3 regions of the Ochrobactrum sp. AP1BH01-1 genome follow, and region 1 is predicted to be linked to each of the others. Evidence: predicted binding sites of a transcription regulator. Region 1 holds the regulator's gene; each other region holds the start of a gene.
The links. Region 1 encodes PhoB, which activates phosphate uptake and scavenging genes when phosphate is short. Its sites were predicted from a motif close to TGTCATNNANCTGTCAT; they were not measured.
Positions count from the first base shown of each region.

Region 1 (3,279 bases):
GGCTTGCGAGGGCATAACCGAGCGAAGCCGATTGCGGAGCAGAAGTATCGAACTGCGACTGGTAGGAGGCCACCTGCACGGGCTGCTGCTCCTCTCGAGCCGCCGCAATACCGCGATGACGGGCCAGACGGTCACCACGAGCCTGTGGACCGGCACCGGTATTCTGTTCTGCGTCCTGAGCCTTTGCAGCTTCTGCGAGCGCCACCTGAACGGTTGGCTCTGTTCCCGGAACCGGACCAGTCTGCGGCAGGGTCACGTCGTAGGATGCATCCTGCGGAACGGAAGGCGATTGCGGTGAATAGGCGAGAGCAAGGTTGTATGGTTCCTGCGGGACCGGATTTTGCAGCGAGCCGTCGCGATTGCGCTTTTCGTAGAAGGAATTGCCGCCAGCAACGAGCACATAGTGCATGTTGTTGTATGGGAACCTCAGGCCCGCCGTGTGGAAGAACATGGCGTTCTTGAGCTTTGGATGACGCTGGCCCTTCAACACTGCGTCGGCAGTGGCCTGAACATCGGGCAGCGCTTTGGAATCCATCTTGCGGGTGAGAACACCGGGCGCGAACTGGTTCTTCTGGCCGACGACGCCGCAAATCGTATCAGGATACCGGCCCGATGCGAGACGGTTCATGACGACGGTGCCGACAGCGAGAAGCCCATCGGAACTCGAACGGTTGGACTCGAAGAACATTGCGCGTTCAAGGCATTCCTTGTCACGTGCCGTGTAGGTATAGGTCTTCACGCCATTGACGGACTTGACATGGCTTGCCGCCATCTTTTCCGAATTGGCTTTTCCCGTGTTTCCGGTCGTCGTACAGCCGGTGACCGCGAAAAGCGCGACCAGCAGCCCGATAAGAACGGGCAATTTCCACTTCGCGGCGCGCGTCAATGGCTCAATCTCATGTTAGGACCCTTAACTGATCCAGTCATCCACTCAGGCGAATACATCTGAAACGATGCATGCGAATGTCTGACTGCGGTGCAAGTCAAAGAGGACGAAGATCAAAAATCACACGCCCTACTGTCGCTCAATCGAATTCAAGGTTTTGGAATTTTTAGGCCAAAAAAAGGCGAAGGGTCAAATCCCAACGATGATGGAAGCGGTTGGACAGCCCGCAAACAATTTCGAATCGATAATGCGAATATGCCTACAACCCCTTAAAATATATTAATAATTTCTTAACGGGAATTGCGAATTCAGGTAAGATATTGATTTCATGGGATTCAAATTCTTTCAATACACGCCTTATCGCTGCCTTAATTCGCTTCTTCTTGGACAGTTTTTCAATCCACATTCCCAGTGCTTGAAATGATCTGCGGAAATTCTGTTTCCCGTGGGTTCCGCCTATCCCTTTCAACTTTGGAGACACATTTGTAACAACGTGTGAAATCGGGTGACTGGCGCCGGTTTTCGGCCATGCCAATGCGAATCGGGTCAGCGAACCGCGTGAGTGATCACCAGCAAGACGACCCGCCACGAGGGACGTGGCGGGCCGATCAAGAGCTGTATTTGAGAGTTTGAATGACTGTGTCGATCAACCGAAAGAATAACCGGCGCCGCGAACGGTGCGGATCGGATCGAGCGCACGACCGACATTGATCGCCTTGCGCAGCCGTCCGACATGGACGTCCACCGTGCGATCATCCACATAGATGTCGGGCCCCCAAACGCCATCCAGAAGCTGGCTGCGCGAGAAGACACGGCCAGGCGACATCATGAAATATTCGAGCAGCCGGAATTCCGTCGGTCCGAGACGGACCTCCTTTTCCTTGCGGTAAACACGATGCTGCTGACGGTCGAGAACAAGATCGCCCACTTTCAGCACATGGGAGAGGATACTCGGATTGGACCGGCGCAGCATCGCCTTGACGCGCGCCAGAAGTTCCGGCGTTGAAAATGGCTTTACGACATAATCATCAGCGCCGACGCTCAAGCCGCGAACACGTTCGCTTTCCTCGCCCCGCGCCGTCAGCATGATGATCGGCAGGCGTTCGGTTTCCGGCCATTGGCGCAAGCGGCGGCAAAGCTCGATGCCCGAAACACCCGGCAGCATCCAGTCGAGGATGAGCAGATCCGGCACATTCTCGCGCAATGCGATTTCGGCCTCGTCGCCGCGCAGCATTGTATCGACCTGGTAGCCCTCTGCTTCAAGATTGTAGCGAAGCAGAACGCTCAGCGCCTCTTCGTCTTCTACCACAGCGATTTTGGGTGCCTGTGACATCCAGTATTTCCCTATCCAAATTCGGCGGGCGGTGGATACAATCCCCCCAATCGACCGCGTGCCGCCGCGCTATTCACACATTCTCAACCGCAGGACTCCGAGGTCCGGTCGGATGCAGTTCAGGGTTTACGCGCCTCATCCACGACAATACCGTGGCTCAGGTCTTCCTTGGGTCGCTCAGCCGGCATTTGCAGGCCGGTCACGATGTAATAAACGGTTTCCGCGATATTGGTCGCATGGTCGCCTATGCGCTCGATATTCTTGGCGCAGAACAGAAGATGCGTGCAGGCGGAGATATTGCGCGGATCTTCCATCATGTAGGTAAGCAGTTCTCGGAACAGCGACGTATACATGGCATCAATCTCGTCATCGCGGTCGCGAACGACGTTGATCTGCTGCACCGAACGCGATGCATAAGCGTCGAGAACGTCTTTCAGCTGGGTCAGTGCCAGTTCGGCCAGCGTTTCCAGACCGCGATAGAGCTTTACCGGCTGGCGCGATTCCGAAACGGCAGCAACACGCTTGGCAATGTTCTTGCCGAGATCGCCGACGCGCTCCAGATCGGCTGAAATACGGATCGAGCCGATGATCTCGCGCAGGTCCACGGCCATGGGCTGGCGCTTGGCGATGATCATCACGGCCTTGTCGTCGATCTCGCGTTCGCTGGCATCCAGAATGAGATCGTCGGAGATGACGCGCTGTGCGAGCGCATTGTCCGCATTGACGATAGCGGTGACCGACTGCTCGACCATGCGTTCTGCATGTCCGCCCATTTCGGCGATCTTGTGGGTGAGAAACTTCAATTCCTCATCATAGGAGCGAACGGTATGCTGAGACGGCATAGTAAGACCTCGTAATATAAATTGCGGGGAAGCCGCACTGTCTGTTGAGCGCAGTTCCGGATCAGCCGAAGCGTCCGGTGATGTAATCCTGCGTGCGCTTTTCGGTCGGCGCGGTGAACATGGTTTCCGTGTCGCCCACTTCCACCAGATTGCCGAGATGGAACATGGCCGTACGTTGCGAAACGCGCGCCGCCTGCTGCATGGAATGCGTGACGATC
Region 1 is NZ_JAGPOU010000005.1:283,835-287,113, reverse strand. It holds gene J9800_RS19200 (cell wall hydrolase) at 1-886, opposite strand, end outside; gene phoB (phosphate regulon transcriptional regulator PhoB) at 1,533-2,219, opposite strand; gene phoU (phosphate signaling complex protein PhoU) at 2,339-3,061, opposite strand; gene pstB (phosphate ABC transporter ATP-binding protein PstB) at 3,123-3,279, opposite strand, start outside.

Region 2 (3,279 bases), on a different contig from region 1:
ATGACACAGTTCGGCAATCGCCTTGCGCGTCGGCGCGGAATATTGCTGCGACTGGCCAATACGTCGCTCGCAATAGAGCCTGAACTCTTCTTCCGAGAATTTCAGCTTGCGGAGGAAATAGGTCTTGTAGCTTTCGATATCCGTAAACTGGCGCTGTCCAGGCGCGTGGTCCATCAGCGACACCAGCCTGACCAGCGGCTGGTTGCCGAACTGCTCGAATGCCGGAAGACAGTCGGGCGCTGAAACCTCGCAGCGCAAGTGCAGGAAATGGTCGGCACGCAAGCGGCCAGCCGCGCGGCCCTCGGCAATCGCCGAAGAAAGCTTGCGCATATCATCGATACCCGTTTCGGCGTCATCATCGAAGCCGATGCGTAGCGCGTCGAAAACGGTGGTGATCCCGGAGGCAGCAATCTGGGCGTCATGCGCCTGCACGGCGGCAATCGGGTTCCAGCGCACTTTCGGGCGCGGCGCATAGTGCCCTTCGAGATGATCCGTGTGCAGTTCGATCAGTCCGGGCGTCAGGAAGTCACCTTCCATATCCTCGCCCGTATTGGATGCACCTGCGGAGATATCGGCGATCTTGCCATCCACGAGCTTCAGCGAACCGAGGACAACATCGTCGGCGAGCACGATGCGGGCATTGCGCAGAACGGTTTCGTTTCCCATTGGTTACGGCCTCCCAACCGCTCGTGAGGTCCGGGCAGGCGCTGCCGTGCCACCGGTCAGGGGATGCAGCGAATGAATCTCGAAAGGCGCTCCCTTCTCAGGTTCCACGAACAAAGCGAGATTCGCAACCTCCACAGCATCGTCCAGCAGCGGCGTGAAGAATTCATCCAGTGTTCGCTCCACCCGCGGGCGGTCTTTCTCTTCCACGGGACCGGTCAGGGTCATATGAAAGCGGAACTCCTCAAAGACATAGGGATAGCCCCAGCGCTCGATATTGTGTCGCTGTGCCTCGCTGAGACGTTCCGGCCGTCGCTTCGCAATTTCATCCTCATTGAGCGGCGCACGAAACCGGTCGAAGGCAACCACGACATCGTTGGCAAGCTGGTTCAACTCGGCCACGGGTTCTTCCGGTACAAGCGCGAAAAACGGTCCTATCGCGTGCAGCTTCAGGCGGGGAATGATGACGGGCGATGACGACGATGCGAAATGCATCAAAGCCGAAAGCAGGTCGTTTTCGGTGTGTTTTTCATCCAGACGGAAAGGAGCCTTCATCGTCGCATGAAATCCGTAGCGGCGCGGCTCTTCGGTCAGCCGGACGATCTCATCGGTCGCGAGCGAGCGAATCGCCGGCATCTTCACCGGCTCGCCGCTGAACGCGTTGCGCCCGAGCCAGTTTGCGGCAACCTTCAAAAGCGCATCGTTGGACGGCGGCGTGAAATAGATCGCGTAACGCATGTCAAATCCTTAGAGCATTTCCAGCAAAAGTGTGAAACGGTTTTGCGTTCGGAAATGCGGCAAAAACAAACAGTTAGAGCGGTTCCAACGATTCCGTTAACACAGGAACCGCTCCAGGCGAGGTTCGCGACACGACGTCAGCGGAACTCCATAAATATCAGGCAATGCATCGCACTTCCGGAAAGCTGTCCCTTTTTGAGAGCGATGCGGTCGGCGGATGCATACACAATGAATGTGGCAAGTCGATAAAGGCCAGATGACAGAAGCGAAATGCCGACAAACCAATTTTACATAGCGGCAAATTAGTATAGGCGTTAGTCCCATTGAAAGTGAGGAGACTGAAATGGGCGGATTTGCGTCTATCGGCGAGTGCATGATCGAGCTTTCTGGCAATGAAGGCGACCAGTGGCGCATGGGTTTTGCGGGCGATACGCTGAACACTGCGTGGTACATGCGGGCGCTGATGGAAAAGTCCTACCCGGTGGAATATGTGTCTGCCTTTGGCGAGGACAGCTTTTCCCAGAAACAGCGCGTGTTCCTGACCTCCAACGGTATCGGTATCGCCCATAGCCCCATCATCGACGGGCTGCATCCTGGCCTTTACGCAATCACGCTCAACGGTGCCGAGCGCTCCTTCACCTATTGGCGGAGCGACGCCGCCGCAAGGCGTCTCGCCAGCGATCGCGAAGCCCTGGAAAAAAGCCTGACAGGCCGCGACATCATCTATTTTTCGGGTATTTCGGTTGCTATCATTCTGCCCGAGCATCGCGAAACGTTCTTCGACGTCCTGCGGCAATGCCGCGCCGCGGGTTCGCGGATCGCCTTCGACCCGAATTTCCGCCACCAGCTGTGGCCGGACCGCAAGGCCGCGCAGGACATCATCAGCGAAGCAATGCGCATCGCCGATATTGCGCTGCCCACCTTCCCAGACGAACAGGCGCTCTTCGGCGACAAGGACGCCCAAGCCTGCGCGGATCGCCTTGCCGGGCTTGGCGTAAAAGAGATCGTCGTCAAGGACGGCACGGAACCCGCCCTCGTTATCACGGGCGATGAAAAAGTGCTGGTGCCATCAGTCGCGGCACAGGCAGTCGACACGACGGGCGCAGGCGACAGTTTCAACGGTGCCTATCTCGCAGCGCGCCTGAACGGGCTTGCCCCGGTGGAGGCAGCCCGCAAGGCGCATCTGGTTGCAGCCCGCGTGGTCGAGATACGCGGCGCGCTTGCCCCGATGGAAACCGCACGCGCCGCCTTCGCAGACTGATTATTCTTTACGCGAAAAGCTGAAATGGCTGGTCTGGGCGTAAATCTCGCCCGGACGCAATATTGCCTGTGGGAAGTAAGGATATTCCAGCGATCCGGGCCATATCTGCGGCTCCAGGCAGAAGCCCGCATGTTTTCCATAAGGCTTGCCCATAAGGCCGATGCAGTCATTGGCCATGGTGTTGCCCGCGTAGAATTGAACGCCCGGTTCTGTCGTCGAAATATCGAGGCGGATGCCGGAGCGCGCGCCCTTCACCGACGCGCAGGGGCGCAATGGCCCGCGAGCAGCCGCCAGGCAGAAATTACTGTCATACTGGACCTGAGCGCCGTTCTCCTCGAAGCGAATCGGGCGGAACTCACGGAAATCATACGGCGTCCCCTTGACCGGCAGCACGCGTCCGTCTGGAATGAGAGCTTCGTCGACCGGCATATAGGCATCGGCCTCGATTTTAAGCTGGTGATCGAGAATATCGCCCTGGCCGCCATCATCGAGATTGAAGTAGCTGTGATGCAGCAGGTTGCACACGGTCGGCTTGTCGGTCACTGCCTCCAGCCGCACAATGAGGGTTCCGTCCGCATTGAGCATGTAGGTGCAGCTTACATTCAGATTGCCGGGAA
Region 2 is NZ_JAGPOU010000002.1:94,039-97,317, reverse strand. It holds gene J9800_RS05870 (alpha-D-ribose 1-methylphosphonate 5-triphosphate diphosphatase) at 1-666, opposite strand, end outside; gene J9800_RS05865 (DUF1045 domain-containing protein) at 670-1,401, opposite strand; gene J9800_RS05860 (sugar kinase) at 1,745-2,662, shown strand; gene J9800_RS05855 (aldose epimerase family protein) at 2,663-3,279, opposite strand, start outside.
Region 2: the regulator PhoB is predicted to act here: its motif matches at 1,647-1,663, upstream of J9800_RS05865 (DUF1045 domain-containing protein).

Region 3 (3,279 bases), on a different contig from region 1:
GGACGACGTCGTAGGCTTTGTCATCGATCGGAGCGAACCCATCGGCTTTGAAGGATGCCAATACCTTTTCGTCTTTAAGGTCGATGAAGGCTTTGGTGATCGCCTCTTTCAACGAAGTGTCAAGATCCGACCGCATGGTCCAGGGGTACTGCGGGAACGGATCGGACTCGGCGAGGGCGATAACTTTCTTAGGATCAATGGTGCCACGAGCGACCATTGAATTGTAGATGGGCAACGAAAGTCCGCCAATCTGAGCATTGCCATTCTGCACTGCAATAGCCACGGCATCATGCGACCCTACGAAGTTCTCGCTATAGTCTTTTCCAGCCTCAACTCCGGCCTTAAGCAGCATAGATTTCGGGATAAGGTGGCTTGAGGTGGAAGCCACGTCCCCAAACGCGACCTTTTTCCCTTTTGCATCTTCAAGGCTTTCGATGCCAGCCTCTGCATTGGCGACAACTACAGCGCGATAGGTAGTTTCGCCATCCTTCATAAGTGCTGCGAAAGGCTCGATATCAGCCTTGGTTTTCGCGAGCGTGTAAGAGAGCGGCCCGAAATAAGCCAACTCAAGCCGGCCGAAACGCATCGCTTCGATCATTGACGAGTAGTCGGTCGTTACGATCAGTTCAATCTCCCGACCGAGTGTCTTCTCAAGATACTCCTCGAGAGGACGATTGTTTTTGATGACAGTGGCGGCGTTCTCGTCCGGTAGCAACGCGACGCGCAATGTCTCTGGATTTGAGCCAGCATGCGCCAACGAACTCCAGCCAAGAACGGCGAGGAATGCGAGGGACAGAAGCTTCTTCATAATGCGGCCTCCATGGCAGCTAAAGGTTGATCATACTCGTAGTTGGACAAATCTTGTGTTGTGGTCGGATTTCTTGGGGCGCTGCGGTAGATCGACGCACACATTTGATCGGTCAGTTCGTCGACAGCGGCGTCCGCAACCACTTCCCCGTCGCGCATAGCAATGACCCGGTCGCCGAACCGGCGAGCTAGATCGATCTGATGAAGGCTGATCACAGCAGTGATGCCGTCGGCTGTGCATATTTCGCGAAGCTGCGACAGGACCTCGACAGCCGTTTCAGGGTCCAGACTTGCAACGGGCTCATCTGCAAGGACCAGTTGGGGCTTCTGGACCAGCGCGCGCGCAATGCCCACCCGTTGCTGCTGACCGCCGGATAGTTGATCCGCCCTGACGAGAGCCTTATCAAGAAGGCCTACGCGTTCAAGGCATTCCAACCCCAGCCTTCGATCCGAACGCGGCATAGGGAACAACGTACGCCAGCCAGAGTGGTAGCCCAGGCGGCCCGTCATGACGTTGTCGAGCGCGCTCAAGCGCCCTATGAGTTGGTGCTGCTGGAATATCATCCCAGTTCGCCTTCGGTGAATGCGAAGCTTAGTTTCCGCATCCAGAGCACCAATATCGTTAGAAGTGATCGAACCAGACGTCGGCGCAACCAAGCCGTTGAGTGTCCGGATGAGGGTAGATTTGCCTGCGCCGGATCTACCGAGGAGCACGACGAACTGACCCTGGTTGAACGTCAATGTCGTTGTCTTCAAAGCTTGGGTGCCGTTGGCATAGGTCACGGCAACTCCGTTCAGAGCCAGCATCACAATAATCCTGATCGTTAGTGGTGCATCGATTGAATATTTGCATCACTATGGGCGACATATGACGTCCGTTTATCAGGCTCGTGAAACTTCAATGACAGCACTTAAACTCAGCTCTACCTCCTCGCGTAGCTGCGATGGAGAAATTTCACCCAGAGCCGCCTGATCATGACGGCCCGGTCCCAATTCTACACCACCTTGACGGATGCTATCCCATATTCGGCCAGATAAACCGGCCCTTCTCCAGCCGCCGGGTAAAAAGGCAGGCGCCCAGACCATCATGCCAGATGATCTTCAAAATATCCGATCTGCGGCCCCTGAAGACGAAGAGATGCCCTGACAACGGATCATGCTGCAGAACCTCCTGCACCCGAAGCGCCAAGGAGGGAAAGCCACAGCGCATGTCCGTATATCCGCGCCTTCCTGGCGGGCACCCTTGATCCCGAATATTCCCGTCAGCTGACCGAGCAACTACGACAGGCAGGCGTCCCGGTTTGACCATGCCGTCGCTGGCAATTAATCTGAGCACGTGGCGGATGTTTGCAAGCAGACCCGGATGTTTGCGAGCACATTGGCAAAGAGCGTGAGCACGACGCCCGCTCCATTGTCAGATAATTCGAGCAGAAAATGCCGATGTTTGCGAGCAGAGGCGCTTATGTTGGCAAGCCGCTACAGCTACGGGTTCGCCCGGTTTGCCTTCGGATTGCTCTTGCCTCAGATCGGCGCGGATCTTGCGCTTGGTCCGGAATTGCGCGGCGCAATCGCGGGTAGTGCCTTCGCCACCTATTGTGTCACTATCATCGCCTCCGCCTATCTTACCGAAAGGGTCGGAGCCACGGTGGTCGCAACCATAGCCGCGATAGTCGCGGCCATTGGCATGGCGGGCATTGCGCTGGCACCGTCTGCGCTAATTCTGGCTATTTCCGTGATGGTGGCCGGCGCCAGCACCGGGCTGGCGTCGCCGCCGATGGCCGCGGTCGTGGCGGCGGCTGTCCCGCCGTCCGGCCAGGATGGGACGAACACAACAATCAATGCCGGGGCAAGCGTCGGCGTGGCCCTCTCGGGTCCCATCGCTCTTGCTATGGCGGAACAATGGCGACTAGGCTTTGCCATCTTTGCAGCCATGGCGGCGATCTTGGCAGTTATCACCGCAGCTTTGTTACCGAATGCTCAGACTGGTAAGAGAGTTGCCGGAGCGCCGGTCACGTCCACATCTTTGCTGCGCCTGATCGCTGCAACGTTTTTGATGGGCGCGGCGAGTACGGCGGTTTGGTCATTCGGCGGCGAGGTCGTGTCGCGGCAACCAGCTTGGGAACCGGCGGGCGTCAGCCTCCTATGGAGTTGCATCGGTCTCGGCGGGATAACGGGCATATGGGCGGGTGGCTGCATCGCGCGTTTCGGACTGGTGCCTGTCCACTGGACATTTCTAGTCCTGATGTAGACAGCCATCCTGAGCTTTGGTTCCGGGGCTGGGACGCCTGCTATGGTACTCCTCGGCGGGGCAGTGTTCGGAGCGGCCTACGTGATGCTCACCGGCGTCTATCTTGTCTGGGGAGTGCGGACCTTGGCCGACCGCCCCGCTACAGGTTTAATGATCGCCTTCCTGACGATTGCCATCGGCCAGACGGTCGGTGCCCCTCTGTTCGGGCTGCTTCTGGGCAGCTT
Region 3 is NZ_JAGPOU010000001.1:1,037,558-1,040,836, forward strand. It holds gene phnD (phosphate/phosphite/phosphonate ABC transporter substrate-binding protein) at 1-808, opposite strand, end outside; gene phnC (phosphonate ABC transporter ATP-binding protein) at 805-1,614, opposite strand; gene tnpB (IS66 family insertion sequence element accessory protein TnpB) at 1,823-2,116, opposite strand; gene J9800_RS04885 (MFS transporter) at 2,270-3,055, shown strand; gene J9800_RS04890 (hypothetical protein) at 3,098-3,279, shown strand, end outside.
Region 3: the regulator PhoB is predicted to act here: its motif matches at 1,698-1,714, upstream of phnC (phosphonate ABC transporter ATP-binding protein).